Regions from separate parts of the Mesorhizobium sp. M0678 genome, predicted to be linked through region 1. Evidence: predicted binding sites of a transcription regulator. Region 1 holds the regulator's gene; the other holds the start of a gene.
What was found. Region 1 encodes HrcA, which represses chaperone genes, less so after heat shock. Its sites were predicted from a motif close to GTTAGCACTCNCNNNNNGNGAGTGCTAAC; they were not measured.
Positions count from the first base shown of each region.

Region 2: groES (co-chaperone GroES) is a predicted target of HrcA. The motif match lies at 5,458-5,486, and genes of this name have one in related genera.

Region 1 covers NZ_JAMYPT010000024.1:67,769-75,452, forward strand. Annotated here, with positions in the region: gene rph (ribonuclease PH) at 22-738, opposite strand; gene hrcA (heat-inducible transcriptional repressor HrcA) at 885-1,997, shown strand; gene NKI29_RS28440 (hypothetical protein) at 2,034-2,231, shown strand; gene NKI29_RS28445 (PQQ-dependent sugar dehydrogenase) at 2,331-3,686, shown strand; gene NKI29_RS28450 (LysE family translocator) at 3,774-4,391, shown strand; gene cysK (cysteine synthase A) at 4,558-5,538, shown strand; gene NKI29_RS28460 (glutathione S-transferase family protein) at 5,714-6,337, shown strand; gene NKI29_RS28465 (RNA polymerase sigma factor) at 6,353-7,609, opposite strand; gene NKI29_RS28470 (YciI family protein) at 7,609-7,684, opposite strand, start outside.
Region 2 covers NZ_JAMYPT010000005.1:255,398-263,081, forward strand. Annotated here, with positions in the region: gene NKI29_RS12355 (HlyD family secretion protein) at 106-1,284, opposite strand; gene NKI29_RS12360 (MarR family winged helix-turn-helix transcriptional regulator) at 1,281-1,760, opposite strand; gene NKI29_RS12365 (LysR substrate-binding domain-containing protein) at 1,917-2,825, opposite strand; gene NKI29_RS12370 (FAD-binding oxidoreductase) at 2,966-4,354, shown strand; gene NKI29_RS12375 (bifunctional helix-turn-helix transcriptional regulator/GNAT family N-acetyltransferase) at 4,395-5,330, opposite strand; gene groES (co-chaperone GroES) at 5,548-5,844, shown strand; gene groL (chaperonin GroEL) at 5,907-7,562, shown strand.

The DNA of each region.
Region 1 (7,684 bases):
TCTCATCAATATTGACCGCAGCTAAGCCACCGCCATTTGCTGCAAGCTGACCAGGCGCTGAATACCTTTCTTGGCGAGCCCCATCAGCGCCGCGAACTGCTCTTCCGAGAACGGCTCGCCCTCGGCCGTGCCTTGGATCTCGACGATGCCGCCCTTGCCGGTCATGACGAAATTGGCGTCGGTACTGGCCGAGGAATCCTCGATATAGTCGAGGTCGATGACCGGCTGGCCATCATGGATGCCGCAGGAGATCGCCGCAACGTGATCCTTCAGCACCTTGCCCAGGCTCGCCATCTGGCGGGTTTCCATCCAGCGCAGGCAGTCGTAGAGCGCCACCCAGCCGCCGGTGATCGAAGCGGTGCGCGTGCCGCCGTCGGCCTGGATCACGTCGCAGTCGACGGTGATCTGCTGCTCGCCGAGCGCCTGCAGATCGACCACGGCGCGCAGGGAGCGGCCGATCAGCCGCTGGATTTCCAGCGTGCGGCCGCCTTGTTTGCCGGCCGAAGCCTCGCGGCGCATGCGCTCGCCGGTCGAACGCGGCAGCATGCCGTATTCCGCCGTCACCCAGCCCTTGCCGGAGTTGCGCATCCAGCCCGGCACCTTTTCCTCCAGGCTGGCCGTACACAGCACATGCGTGTCGCCGAACTTCACCAGGCACGAGCCTTCCGCATGCTTGGAGACGCCGCGCTCGAAGGAGATGGGGCGCATTTCGTCGAATTGGCGTTTGGAAGGGCGCATTCAGGCTTCTTTCTTTCTTCGGAATCTTGGCCGGGGAATCTTGGCCGGCTTGTAGCCGCACGGGGCGTGAGGCGCAAAGGAAAATGGACCGGTTGCGCCGACACCGCGGAAGTCTATATCTTCGGGGCGGAGGTTTTTGGCTCGAAATGACAAAGGCAGTCGATCCCGGTTTGCAGTCGCACGTGCTCCCGTCGCACGCGCTGCAATCGCCCGCGCTTCAATCGCTCGACATGCGTTCGCGCGACATCTTCCGGCGCATCGTCGATTCCTATTTGAGGGATGGCGAGCCGGTCGGTTCGCGCAGCCTGTCGCGCATCCTGCCGTCGTCGCTGTCGCCGGCCACCATCCGCAACGTGATGAGCGACCTTGAGCATCTCGGCCTGATCTATGCGCCGCACATTTCGGCTGGCCGGTTGCCGACCCAGGCAGGCCTGCGCTTCTTCGTCGATGCTTTCATGGAACTTGGTGACCTCTCCGACGAGGAGCGCCGTACCATCGAGGCCCAGGTGCGCGCCTCCGGCTCGGGCGCGACGCTGGAGCATATGCTGACCGAGGCCAGCCAGATGCTGTCCGGCATGTCGCGCGGCGCCGGCCTCGTGCTCGCCGCCAAGAATGAGGTGGCGCTTAAGCACATCGAATTCATCCAGCTCGAGCCGACCAAGGCGCTGGCCGTGCTGGTCTCGCAGAACGGCGACGTCGAAAATCGCGTCATCGATCTGCCCGCCGGCATCACCATCTCGCAATTGCACGAAGCCTCCAACTTCCTCAACGCCCATATCCGCGGCCGCACCCTGGCCGAGGCGCGGGTCGAGATCGCCCGCATCAAGGAAGAGACCAGGGCAGCCCTCGACACGCTGTCGCAGGATCTGGTCGAGAAGGGCCTGGCGGTCTGGGCAGGCGCTGAAAGCGGCGTGCCTGGGCGGCTTATCGTGCGCGGCCGCGCCAATCTCCTGGAAAACGTCACTGCCCAGGCCGACATAGAATTGCTGCGGCATCTGTTTGAGGATCTGGAGACGCAGGATGGGCTGATCCAGCTTCTCGACCTCGCCGAGGCAGGCCCAGGCGTGCGCATATTCATCGGTTCGGAAAACAAGCTGTTTTCGCTGTCTGGCTCCTCGCTGGTGGTGGCACCCTATCGCGACAAGGACGCGCGCGTCGTCGGTGCGCTCGGCGTCATCGGGCCGACGCGGCTGAATTATGCGCGCATAGTACCGATGGTCGACTATACCGCGCAGCTGATTTCGCGCATGCTGAGCTAGGAGCCGCCGCGGGCCTGCCGCAAGGAGGAGAAAAGAATGGCGCTGGAATCGTTCAAGGCCCAGATCAGTCTGCTGCTCGAAGAAATGATCAACCAGCCAGAGGATCAGCACGAGGTGCAAGAGCAGTTGCGCGAGAAGCTGCAAGAGATGCGGGCGATGGGTCTGCCGCTGCCGGCCGATCTGGTCGCGCTGGAAAAGCGCCTCGACGACGACTTTTACGCCTCTGGCAACTGAACGGGTTCGGCTTCAAATCCTCGTGTGCTGGACGGCCGCTTGGAACGATCAATACCTGATGCCGTTTGCCCTGTTCGAGGCGAATCCCGGAGGACGTTGATGATCCGATCTGGCGGCTTTGCGGCCGTTGCCGCTGCCCTCCTTGTTGCGACACCGGCAGCCGCCCAGCAGGCGGACCAGAATGTGCTCAAAGGCGAAGCCGCGTTTGGCGATTGGCACGCCGACAGGCCTGGCGTCCGACGCCTGATTGGGCCGCGAGACATGCCGGCAGCCGACCCCGCCCAATCCGCTTCGAACGGCGCCGGCGTGGCGGAACGGCCCGAACGCGCCAAGCCAGAATTGCCGTCGGGCTTTTCGGCTGAAATGATCGCATCCGGCATCGTCAATCCACGTGTCGTGCGCGTCGCTCCGAATGGCGACCTGTTTGTTGCCAACAGCCATGCCGACCAAATACGCGTCTATCGTCTCGCCGAGGGCAGCGCCAAGCCCATCGAGAAAGCGATCTTCGCCAAGGGGCTCAATTATCCCTACGGCATCGCCTTCTATCCGCCAGGAGACAAACCGCAATGGGTTTATGTCGCGAACAGCGACAGCATCGTCCGCTTCCCCTATCGCGATGGCGACCTGAAGACATCCGGCAAACCAGAAACCATTGTCGCCCAAATCCCGTCGGGTGGTCACACGACCCGCGACATCGCCTTCTCGCAGGACGGCAAAACGCTTTATTTGTCGGTTGGCTCCGCCTCGAACGTCGCCGAGGATATAGGTAAGGAGCCGGATAGCGGCCTCGACGCCTGGGCCAAATCAAAGCCGCTCGGGGCGGCCTGGGGCTCCGAGGACGGCCGTGCCGATGTGCTCGCCTTTGACCCGGATGGGAAAAATCCCCGAACTGTCGCCACCGGCCTGCGCAACTGTACGGGCATGACCGTGCAGCCCGCCACCGGCGCATTGTGGTGCGTCGTCAATGAGCGCGACGAACTCGGCGACAATGTGCCGTTCGAATTTGCAACAGCGGTCAAGGACGGCGGATTCTATGGTTGGCCTTGGTACTACATCGGCAATAACGAGGATCCGCGCCATCAGGGCGAGCGGCCAGACCTCGCCGGCAAGGCCACTGTCCCCGATGTATTGATGCAGGCGCATTCGGCGCCGATGAATATAGCCTTCTACGACGGCAAGAACTTCCCGGCGGATTATCAGGGTGACGCCTTCGTCGCCATGCATGGTTCGTGGAACCGTGGCGCCAGGACCGGCTACAAGGTGGTGAGGCTCAAATTCAGGGATGGCAAGCCGACAGGCGAATATGAGGACTTCATGACCGGCTTCGTCATCTCGAACGACGCCGTCTGGGGCCGACCGGTCGGTGTCGCGATGGCCAAGGACGGCTCGCTGATCGTCACCGAGGACGGCAACGGCACCATCTGGCGCATTACCTACGAAGACGGCCGCTCCTGAACGGCGGTGTCGCCTGCTGCGCTGGCGCAATCGAATTCGGCCCGAGGGAATTCACCCAACTTCAACATTGTGCGACAAGCGCCAATCATGACACTCACCGGGTTCCTCGCCTATAGCGCCGCCCTCGGCATCGCCGCAGCCATCCCCGGCCCAGGCGTCACCGCGCTTGTCGCGCGTGCGCTGGGTTCCGGCTTCCGCTCGTCGCTGGCCATGTCGTTCGGGCTGATGCTCGGCGACCTGACCTATTTGACTGCCGTGGTGCTCGGCCTGGCTTTCGTCGCACAGACTTTCGGCATGGTCTTCCTGGCCATCAAATGGCTGGGCGTCGCCTACCTCGCCTTTCTTGGCTGGCGTTTCTGGACGAGCGGCATCACGCCCGAGACGGTGGAGGCCAAGAAAGGCAAGGGCGGCTTGACATCCAGCTTTATAGCCGGCCTCGCCGTCACGCTCGGCAATCCGAAGACGATGATCTTCTATCTTGCCATCACCCCGACCATCGTCGATCTGAAGACGATCACGCTGGCCGATTACGGCATTCTTGTCGCGCTCACCATCGTCGTCCTGCTCGTCGTGCTGGTGCCCTATCTGGCGCTGGCGGCCAAGGCGCGCTGGTTCCTGAAGTCGCCGCGGGCGCTGAGGGCACTCAACCGCACCGCCGCCGGCTTCATGGTCGGTGCGGCGGCGGCAATTGCTGCCCGCCAATAAATCTCTTTCGCCAATCCGCCCAAGGATTGCCACGCCTTGCAAGGGCGGGGGTACTCAGCACGAACTTCACTCGGATATTTTTCGATCGACAGCCTATCTTGCGCGGCGGATGGCTCTATCCTAGGCCCCGCCCGACTCTTGCCGCTTGACCTCTGGGAGGAAATCAATGAACAAGCCCGCCACCCCCGCACACGTGCCCGGCCGCGGCCGCATCTACAATTCGATCACCGAGACGATCGGCGACACGCCGCTGGTGCGGCTTGATAAATTCGCCAGGGAGAAGGGCGTCGTCGCCAATCTGCTGGCCAAGCTCGAATTCTTCAACCCGATCGCCTCGGTCAAGGACCGCATCGGCGTTTCGATGATCGAGGCATTGGAGGCTTCGGGCAGGATTACGCCCGGCAAGACCACCCTGATCGAGCCGACCTCGGGCAATACCGGCATCGCGCTCGCCTTTGCCGCCGCTGCCAAGGGCTACAAGCTGATCCTGACCATGCCGGAAACCATGTCGGTCGAACGCCGCAAGATGCTGGCTCTGCTCGGTGCCGAACTGGTGCTGACCGAAGGGCCGAAAGGCATGAAGGGCGCCATCGCCAAGGCGGACGAGCTGGCGGCAACGCTGCCCGACGCTGTCATTCCGCAGCAATTCGAAAACCCGGCCAATCCGGAAATCCATCGCCGCACCACGGCCGAGGAAATCTGGAACGACACCCATGGCGAAGTCGATATCTTCGTTGCCGGCATCGGGACCGGCGGCACCATCACCGGCGTCGGCCAGGTGCTGAAGAAGCGTAAGCCCTCGGTGCATGTCGTCGCCGTCGAACCGGAAGCCTCGCCGGTGCTGTCGGGCGGCCAGCCAGGCCCGCACAAGATCCAGGGCATTGGCGCCGGCTTCGCGCCAAAAATCCTCGACACGACGATCTATGACGAAATCGTCAAGGTCTCGAACGAGGATTCGGTTGCCAATGCACGGCTCGTCGCTCGGCTCGAAGGTGTGCCGGTCGGCATCTCGTCGGGTGCCGCCCTGCAAGCGGCGATCGTCGTCGGCTCGCGGGCCGAGAACAAGGGCAAGAACCTCGTCGTCGTCATCCCCTCTTTCGCCGAGCGCTATCTCTCGACGATCCTGTTCGAGGGATTGGGCGCTTAGACACGAGCGTTTTTGACCGGTCAGTAGCGATCCTTCGCGATGCCCTCCGACATCAAATACTCTGTATCACGCGTCGGCGTGGACCGCTGAAAAACCACCTGTGGCGGGCGTCGTTCGCTTGAGCGGCGGGTCCCTTCCGTATCAAATCGTCGCTGCCCGGCAGGTGGAGGACTTCATGTACAAGCTCTATACGCGTGCCAATACCGGCGGCTTTGTCATCGAGGCGGCGCTCGCTTTGGCGGGCGTGCCTTTCGACCAGATCGACGTTCCGAAGGGCCGACCCGACCAGGCCTTTTTAGATATCAGCCCCTTGAACCAGGTGCCGGTCCTGATCTTGCCGGACGGACGCTCGATGACCGAATCGGCGGCGATCTGCATCCTGCTGGCCGAGCGCCACCCGGAAGCAGGACTGGCGCCCGCAGCAAGTTCGGCTGACCGTGCCGACTTCCTGCGCTGGATGTTTTTCATGTCCTCCGTCATCTATTCGGCTGACCTGCGGTTCTTCTACGCTCATCGCTACACGACCGATCCCCGCGGCGTGGACGCTGTCAAACGGGCGGCGGTCTCGGAAATGGATCGCAGCTTCGCCATTCTCGATGCCGCCCTCGCAGGCCATGACTGGCTGGCCGGCGACCAACTCTCGCTGGCCGACATCTATCTCGTCATGTTGGTGGCCTGGCATCCGGAGGTCGCGAAGGTTCCAACCGCTTGGCCGAATATCGGACGCCTGTGGGCCAATTTGCGGGAACATCGAGTGATAAAGAGGCTGAATGCTTCCCACGACATGTGGCCGGCCTAAGCACTCCGCCTTGTCTCAGTGTCTTTCCGCGTGGCCGAGCCATGCCCGTCGTTCCTGCAGGAACCGGCGCACGGCCGGATCGCGTTCGAGGCCGATAGCCCGGTCATAGGCCTCGCTCGCTTGCGGAACTTTGCCGAGTCTGGCCAGCAGGCCCGCGCGGGCGGCCCAGTAAGGTTGATAGTCATACAGGCGCTTGTCGCCGCTGAGTTGATCAAGCGCGCCCAATCCTTCTGAAGCACCTTCGGCCTCGGCAATCGCCACCGCACGGTTGATCGACACCACCGGCGAGCCGGCAATCACCGACAGCGCGTCGTAGAGCTCCTTGATCGCGACCCAGTCGGTACAACCGGTCAGCCGCCGTGTCGTATGGGCGGATTGCACGGCGGCCTCGAGCTGGTAGCGGCCGACAACACCCTCGGCGGCCGCGCGCCCGAGCAGCGCCTCCGCTTCATCGATCAGGGTGTCGTCCCACAATGCAAGATCCTGCTCGGCCAGCGGCACATAGTCACCCGCCGCATTGCGCCGGGCTGCACGCCGCGCCTCGGCGAACAGCATCAGCGCCAGCAGGCCGAGTGCTTCCGGCTCATCCGGCATCAGCGAGGCGATCAGACGGCCGAGCCAGATGCCTTCGGTCGCGAGATTGCGGCGCCGCGTTTCGGTGCCGGCCGGGTCGGACCAACCTTCGGCAAACGCCGCGTAGATCGCTTCCAGAACGGTGCCCAGCCGCTCGCCGAGCTCGGCCCGCTCCGGCACGCGGAACGGAATGCCTGTCTCGCGAATTCGCGTCTTGGCGCGCACCAGGCGCTGGCTCATCGTGGCTGGCGAGACAAGAAAAGCCGAGGCGATGGTCGCTGCGTCGAAGCCCAGGACCGTCTGCAGGATCAGCGGTGCTCGCACGCCGGCCTCAATCGCGGGATGGGCGCAGGCAAACATGAGCCTGAGCCGCTCGTCCGGCAGGTCTTCCTCGGCCATGCGCGCCTCCATCTCCTCGGCGATGAGTCTGAGGTGGTCGCGGCCCGCCTCGCGTGTCAGCCGCCGTCTGACCGCGTCGACGCGGCGCTTGCGTGCCACCGCCAGCAGCCAGGCTTCCGGCTTGTCGGGCACGCCCGCCTGTGGCCAACGCTCGAGCGCCGCTGCAAAGGCATCGGCCAATGCGTCCTCTGCAGCGGCCACGTCGCGCGTGCGTGCGGCGAGATAGGCGACCAGCTTGCCGTAGCTTTGCCGGGCGGCCGCTTCCGCCGCCGCCCGCGCAGTATCGGGCAATTCCGGCATCACATGGTGAGTTCCCAGATCGGCCGCACCTCTACCGTGCCGGTGCTGGCGCCCGGGCAGCGCGCCGCCCAGGCA
Region 2 (7,684 bases), on a different contig from region 1:
CAGGCTACAGCGCAGCCCGTCTACGCATTCAACTTTTCCTGCGCCTCCCTCGGACCAATCCTGCATCCATCTCGCTGTTTGCTATGCGGCCGCTACCAGGCCTCTTTACCTGGCCTCGCCTGCCGTGGCGCGGCGGAAAATGCTCGGCAGCCCGCGGGAAACGCCGGTGTCCACCGTGACGGTCGCGCTCATGCCGGTGCGCAGCGCCGCCTTGGCGTCGGCATCGGTCAATTCCAGGCGGACCGGAATGCGCTGCGTGACCTTGACCCAGTTGCCGGTAGCGTTCTGCGCGGGCAGCAGCGAGAACTCGGCGCCGGTGCCGGCGCCGATCGCCTTGACGGTGGCTTCGAACGTCTTGCCCGGATAAGTATCGACCATGATTTCGGCCTTCTGGCCGGGTTTCATGTTGGTGAGCTGGGTTTCCTTGAAATTGGCGTCGACCCAGGTGTCGCCGGTCTCAACCAGCGAAAACAGCGGCGTGCCCGAACCGACATACTGGCCGACCTTGAACGAAGCGGCCTGGCTGATGATGCCGTCGGCAGGTGCCTTGACCGTGGTCTGGACCAGATCGTAGGCCGCCTTGTCGCGTGCGGCGAGCGCCGCCATTACCGTTGGATGCTTGTCGGTCTCGATGTCGGGATTGCCGCCAAGTGCCGCCTTGGCGCTGGCGATCCCTTGCTGGGCCACGGCCAGCTGCTGCTTCGCCTTGTCGAGGTCGTTCTTGGCTTCGTCCAGAGACGACTTGGCGTTGATGCCCTTGCGGGCAAGGTCGGCGGCGCGGTCATATTGCGACTGCGCGTACTGGACCTGGCTTTCGTCGGACTTCTCCTGCGCCAGCGCCTGGCTGTAGGCCGCACGCAGCTGCTCGACATTGAGCCGTGCGCCAGCCACCGCCGCGTCGGCCTGGGCCAATGCGATCCGGTAGGGCTCGGGATCGATAGCGAACAACACGTCGCCCTGCTTGACAGACTGGTTGTCGAAAATGTCGACCTGAACGATGCGGCCCGCCGTATCGGCGGCTATCGACACCTTGGCCTGCTGCAGATTGGCGTTCTCGGTCTCCTGATAGCGGCCGCCGGTCACCCAGACATAGCTGCCGCCGGCGATCAACGCAGCGGGCAGCACAAACATCAAAAGGAAGCGGCCGGCACGGCGCTTCTTCTTCGGCGCCACCGGCGCCGGAGCTATCTGCGGAGCGACCGTTACCGGAGCTGCCGCCGGCTTCGCGGGAGCTTCCATCTCCAGCTTGGCCGCATTCTCATCTAGTTTGGCTACCGCGTTCATGCTGCTGCGCCTTCCGTATTCTTCACTTTTTCCGAGGGCGGCGTCTCACCATCTGCAAGATTCTGCACCATTGTCTCCAGCGCCCTGACCAGGACGTGGCGATCTTCCGGCGAAACGCCAACGAGCGATTCCTCATAAACCTCGCCGGCAAGGCTCTTGACGTGGGTGTAGGCCGCGTTGGCCTTGGCGGTCGGGAAAATCATGCGCACTCGCCTGTCGGTTGCGTCGGGACGGCGCTCGATCCAGCCGCCCTCCTCCATGCGATCGACAAGACGCGAGACGCTGATCGGCTCGATTTCGAGAAGCTCGGCAAGCCGCGCCTGCGCGACACCCGCCTCCTTGGCGACACGTACCAGAAGCCGCCATTGCGCCGAAGAAAGGCCGAAACCACTGGCGCGCGCCTCGAAGCGCTTGCGCATCAGGCGCTGCACGTCGTGGATCAAAAAGCCCAATCTGTCGATGCCGTCGGAAACCATGAGCGACATATATAATAAGCGTGCTCATAATTCAAGGAGCCGGATTGTGCCAGAAGCCGGCATGTGTGCATGGCAGTCGGTGCAGGGCGATCGTGGTTAGCAATTTATTACGCCGGGCGCTTGTGACGAGCATGCAGAAGATCGGCGTTCAGATGCTCAGACTATCGATCTCATCCAGGCGGAAAACGCTTCGATATGCGCTTGTCGGGGGTGATTGGCTACGCAGGCAAGGTAAAAGCCATAGCCTGGCAGACAGAGATCATGTGCCTTGACTAGCCTGCCAGCCTCGAGTTCGCCACTGACGACCACATCGCTGCAGATAGCGATACCTTGGCCTGCCGCTACCGCGTCAATCGCGTGCAGCTCTTCACGGAAGCTTAGGTCCCATGCCTGGTTGGCATTGGGGATGCTGGGATCGATCGAGCGTGCGATCGCCAGCCATCGTTGCCAAGTCGGCGCTTCCGGGTCGCGGTTCGTCCAATTGAAATGGATGAGTGGGTATTGCAGCAGATCGGCGGCGCGCTCGATCTGTCGGTCGCCTCCTGCGAACAGCTCCGGGCTGCATACCGGAAAGAATGCGTCCCGAAAAATTTCCTGCGCGGGAACATCCCGCGGCATCCTGCGCGCATAGCGGATCGCGACGTCGGCGTCACCGGCTCGCAGGTCCAGAACGGCGTCTGTCCCGATGATCTCCAGTGGAATGTTCGGATGCTGTTCGCGCCACTTCGACAGGCGCGGAACCAGCCATCGGCTGGCAAATGCATTTGGGCTCGTCACGCGCAACGGGCGTTGGCCAACTCCGGCCGAGGCTGATGCTATTGCCGCAGCGAAAGCGTCGAAGCCGCTGCAAATTACCGGGAATAGCCGTTCGCCCACGCCTGTGAGCACGAGCGGTCGTGGGCGCCGCCGGAACAGCAGTTGCCCACAGACCTCCTCCAGCAATCGAATCTGGTGGCTGATGGCCGTTGGCGTCACTCCGAGTTCCGTCGCGGCCTTCCTGAAGCTCATCAGCCTGGCAGCGGCTTCGAAGGCGCGAAGCGACCCGAGCGGCGGAAGTTTTCTCATCCAGGCAGTTTAGATGAATTTAGCTCATCCAGCGACTGAGATATTCGATTTTGCAGCGAATGGCGCCGCATGAGATCATTATGATCCGGTGAACGACAGCGTCCTGTCCAACCGTGCTGGATCACGAAGGGTATCCCTCGATGAGCATGTTCAAGCTTATAGACGGTTCCGAGCCGACGTTGCAGGCGCCAGATATCGCCCGGCTCAGGCAGGCGATTCGCGGCGATCTGATCCTTCCGGACGACCCTGGCTATGACCAGGCGCGCAGAGTTTGGAATGGCATGGTCGATAAGAGGCCGGCGGCTGTCTTCTATTGCGCCGAATCCAGCGATGTCGTCACGGCCGTCAACTTCGCCCGATCGCAAGGCTTCCTCGTCGCCGTCCGCGGCGGTGGTCATAACGTCGCCGGCAGTTCGGTATGCGACGGCGGCTTGGTGATCGATGTGTCACGCATGAAGCGGATCGAAGTCGACCCGATCCGCCGTGTTGCGCGCGCAGAAGCCGGCCTAAACCTGGGCGAGTTCGACGCAGCCACACAGGCCCATGGTCTTGCGACGACCATGGGTGTCAATGCGGATACCGGCATAGCCGGACTGACACTCGGCGGCGGGTTCGGCAAGCTTGGCCGCAAACATGGACTGAGCTGCGACAACCTTGTCGCTGTCGAAATCGTGACGGCGGACGGCCGGTTGGTCACGGCAAACGCGGCCGAAAATGCAGATTTGTTCTGGGGCATTCGGGGCGGCGGCGGCAATTTCGGAATAGTCACCACCTTCGAATACAAGCTCCATCCCGTGGGTCCGCTCCTCATCGCGGGATCGATGCTATACCGCTACGAAGAGGCACGCGAAGCGATGCGGTTCTATCGTGCGTTCTCGAGCGGCGCCCCGGATGAGCTGAGCCTGGATGCAGCACTTGTGACGGCGCCCTCGGGCGAACGCTTCTTCAGCATATCGGCGTGCTACATCGGCCCACTCGACGAAGGCCAGCAAATCATTCAACCTCTGAGAGAGTATGGCACGCCAGTTGAGCGCCGGATTGCTCCTGTCCCCTATCTTCAAATCCAATCGGCCGGGGACAGCCTCTTTCCGCGCGGGCGGCGCTACTACTGGAAGGCGCAGTTCATGCGCGAAATCACAGATCAGGCGATCGATACCATGCTTGCGGCTTACATGACTGCACCCAGCGAATCGCTTCTAGTCCTGCAGCAGGTTGGCGGCGCCATCTCGCGAGTACCGATGGACGGAACGCCCTACGCCAACAGAGATGCACTTTACGATTGCTTCCCGATATCGATCTGGGACAATCCGTCTGACGACGAAACGCACATCCGATGGGCGCGCGACCTGTGGGATGCAATGAGACCGTTCTCGACCGGCGGCGTCTACGCCAATAATCTCGGCGAAGAGGGCACTGATCGGGTTCTGGCGGCTTACGGCGAGAATTATCCGAGGTTGGCCGCACTAAAGAACAAGTATGATCCCACCAATTTCTTTCGCTTGAACCAAAACATTAAGCCTGCGACCTGAGCGACCGCCCCAGGCCGATGCTCGAAATTCTGCGGCGCTGCTACAGCTCCAAATTCCAGTTCTGGCCGACCAGATCCTTGCCGAAGGAATGGTGGCGCTCCTCGTTGGTCAATTTAAAGCCCGCAGCCTCATAGATGTGGCGAGCGGCGGCGAGCACGTCGTTGGTCCACAGCGTCAGTGTCCTGTAGCCCCTGGCGCGGCAAAAGCCGACACATTCCTCGACCAGCCGCTTGCCGATGCCGAGGCCGCGCGCCGACGGCTCGACATAGAGCAGGCGCAACTTCGCCACCGCGTCCGACTGGCGCACGACGAAGACCGAGCCGACGACCTCCCCTTCCCGCTCGGCGATCCAGCTGCGTTCCCATTTCGGATCGAAGGATTTGACGAAGGCACCGAGGATTTCGGCGACCAGCGCTTCATAGGTTTCGTCCCAGCCATATTCCTGCGCGTAGAGCAGGCCCTGGCGATGAATGATCCAGCCGATGTCGCCGACTTGCAGGGGCCGCAGCATATAGGGAATTTTGGGTTCGGCGCTTCCGCCCAGCAAACGCTGCACCGTCTGCATGGCCTTGACCAGCCTGTCCTGTTCGGGAACTGGAAGCCGTTCGAGCAAAGCCGCGACCTGGTCGTGCGAACCCTGGTTCAGCGGCGCGAAGGCCTGCCGCCCGGCCTTGGTCAGCGCGATCGATGAGCGCCGCGCATCCGCCTCGATCGTGGCGCGCTCGACCAGATCACGCTCCTCGAACTTCTTCAGCAGCCGGCTGAGATAACCGGCATCGAGGCCGAGATCGCGCGCAAGGTCGGTGGCGGTCAGGCCATCGCGATGCGCCAGCTCATAGAGCACCCGCGCCTCGGTCAGCGAGAAGGTGCTTTTCAGCAGCCCTTCGTCGAGCAGCCCGATCTGGCGGGTGTAGAAGCGGTTGAAGGCCCGCACCGCGTCGATCCGCTCCTTGCCTGGGTGATGATGAATGGTCATGGCATCCTCCTCCCGGCAAGATCAGCGATTTAGTTGACTTGGTCAAGTATCCGTTTGAAGCAATTGTCCTGATTATGCCCAGCGGGCGCCTTGACTCGCACGAGCTGCCAGCCTATTTCAGCGCCACGTTAGCACTCCCCCAAGATGAGTGCTAACCACATGTCCGGCGCCGCCGGACGGAGGAACTGTTCTCACCATTCTCATCGAGGAATAAAAAATGGCAAAGTCGAAGTTCCGCCCGCTTCATGACCGCGTGGTCGTTCGTCGGGTCGAATCCGAATCCAAGACCGCGGGCGGGATCATCATCCCCGATACGGCTAAGGAAAAGCCGCAGGAAGGCGAGATCATCGCCGTCGGTTCCGGCGCCCGCGACGAAGCCGGCAAGCTCGTCCCGCTGGACGTCAAGGCCGGTGACCGCATCCTGTTCGGCAAGTGGTCGGGCACCGAAGTCAAGCTCAATGGCGAAGACCTTCTGATCATGAAGGAATCCGACATCATGGGCATCATCGGCTGAATATCGGCCTCACCCTCGTTTAAATCTTCGGGCTCAATCCAAGCCCCTGCCAGGAGCTAAAAATGGCTGCCAAAGACGTAAAATTCTCCCGCGACGCTCGTGAGCGCATGCTGCGCGGCGTCAACATCCTCGCCGACGCGGTGAAGGTCACGCTCGGCCCCAAGGGCCGCAACGTCGTCATCGACAAGTCGTTCGGCGCACCGCGCATCACCAAGGACGGCGTCACCGTCGCCAAGGAAATCGAGCTTGAGGACAAGTTCGAAAACATGGGCGCGCAGATGGTCCGCGAAGTTGCTTCGAAGACCAACGACATCGCCGGCGACGGCACCACCACCGCGACCGTTCTGGCACAATCGATCGTCCAGGAAGGCCACAAGTCGGTTGCCGCCGGCATGAACCCGATGGACCTCAAGCGCGGCATCGACCTCGCCGTCGCCGACGTCGTCGCGACGCTGATCAAGAACGCCAAGAAGATCAAGACCTCGGAAGAGGTTGCCCAGGTCGGCACTATCGCCGGCAATGGCGACGTGTCGGTCGGCTCGATGATCGCGGAAGCGATGCAGAAGGTCGGCAATGAGGGCGTCATCACCGTCGAGGAAGCAAAGACCGCCGAGACCGAGCTTGAAGTCGTTGAAGGCATGCAGTTCGACCGCGGCTATCTCTCGCCCTACTTCGTCACCAACGCCGAGAAGATGGTTGCGGATCTGGAAGACGCCTACATTCTTCTCCACGAGAAGAAGCTCTCCAACCTGCAGGCCATGCTGCCGATCCTCGAGGCCGTCGTGCAGACCTCGAAGCCGCTGGTCATCATCTCGGAAGATGTCGAAGGCGAGGCCCTGGCCACGCTGGTCGTCAACAAGCTGCGTGGCGGCCTGAAGATCGCTGCCGTCAAGGCGCCGGGCTTCGGTGATCGCCGCAAGGCCATGCTGGAAGACATCGCCATCCTCACCGGTGGCCAGGTCATTTCCGAAGACCTCGGCATCAAGCTCGAGAATGTCGGCCTGAACATGCTCGGCCGCGCCAAGAAGGTGTCGATCTCCAAGGAGAACACCACCATCGTCGACGGCGCCGGCAAGAAGGCCGAAATCCAGGGCCGCGTCGCCCAGATCAAGCAGCAGATCGAGGAGACCACCTCGGACTACGACAAGGAGAAGCTGCAGGAACGTCTCGCCAAGCTGGCGGGCGGCGTTGCCGTCATCCGCGTCGGCGGTGCGACCGAAGTGGAAGTCAAGGAAAAGAAGGACCGCGTCGATGACGCCCTCAACGCGACCCGCGCGGCCGTCGAAGAAGGCATCGTTCCCGGCGGCGGCGTCGCACTGCTGCGCGCTTCGCTGAGCATCAAGGCAACCGGCGCCAACTCCGACCAGGCCGCCGGCATCAACATCGTGCGCCGCGCGCTGCAGGCTCCGGCCCGCCAGATCGCGGCCAACGCCGGTGCGGAAGCATCGATCGTTGCCGGCAAGATCCTTGAGAACAAGGGGGCAACCTTCGGCTACAACGCCCAGACCGGCGAATATGGCGACATGATCGCCATGGGTATCGTCGATCCGGTCAAGGTTGTGCGCACGGCTCTGCAGGACGCGGCCTCGGTCGCCGGCCTGCTGGTCACCACCGAAGCCATGATCGCGGAGGCTCCGAAGAAGGAGTCGGCTGGCGGCGGCATGCCTGGCGGCATGGGCGGCGGCGGCATGGGCGGCATGGGCGGCATGGACTTCTAATCCAGCCAATCTCGCAAGCTTACGGAAAGGGCGGCAGCGATGCCGCCCTTTTTCGTTGATGTGGCGGAGATTGAGAGGCCGTCCGATCTCAAGTAAGCAGGCGCATATCCCGCAGGACGCGT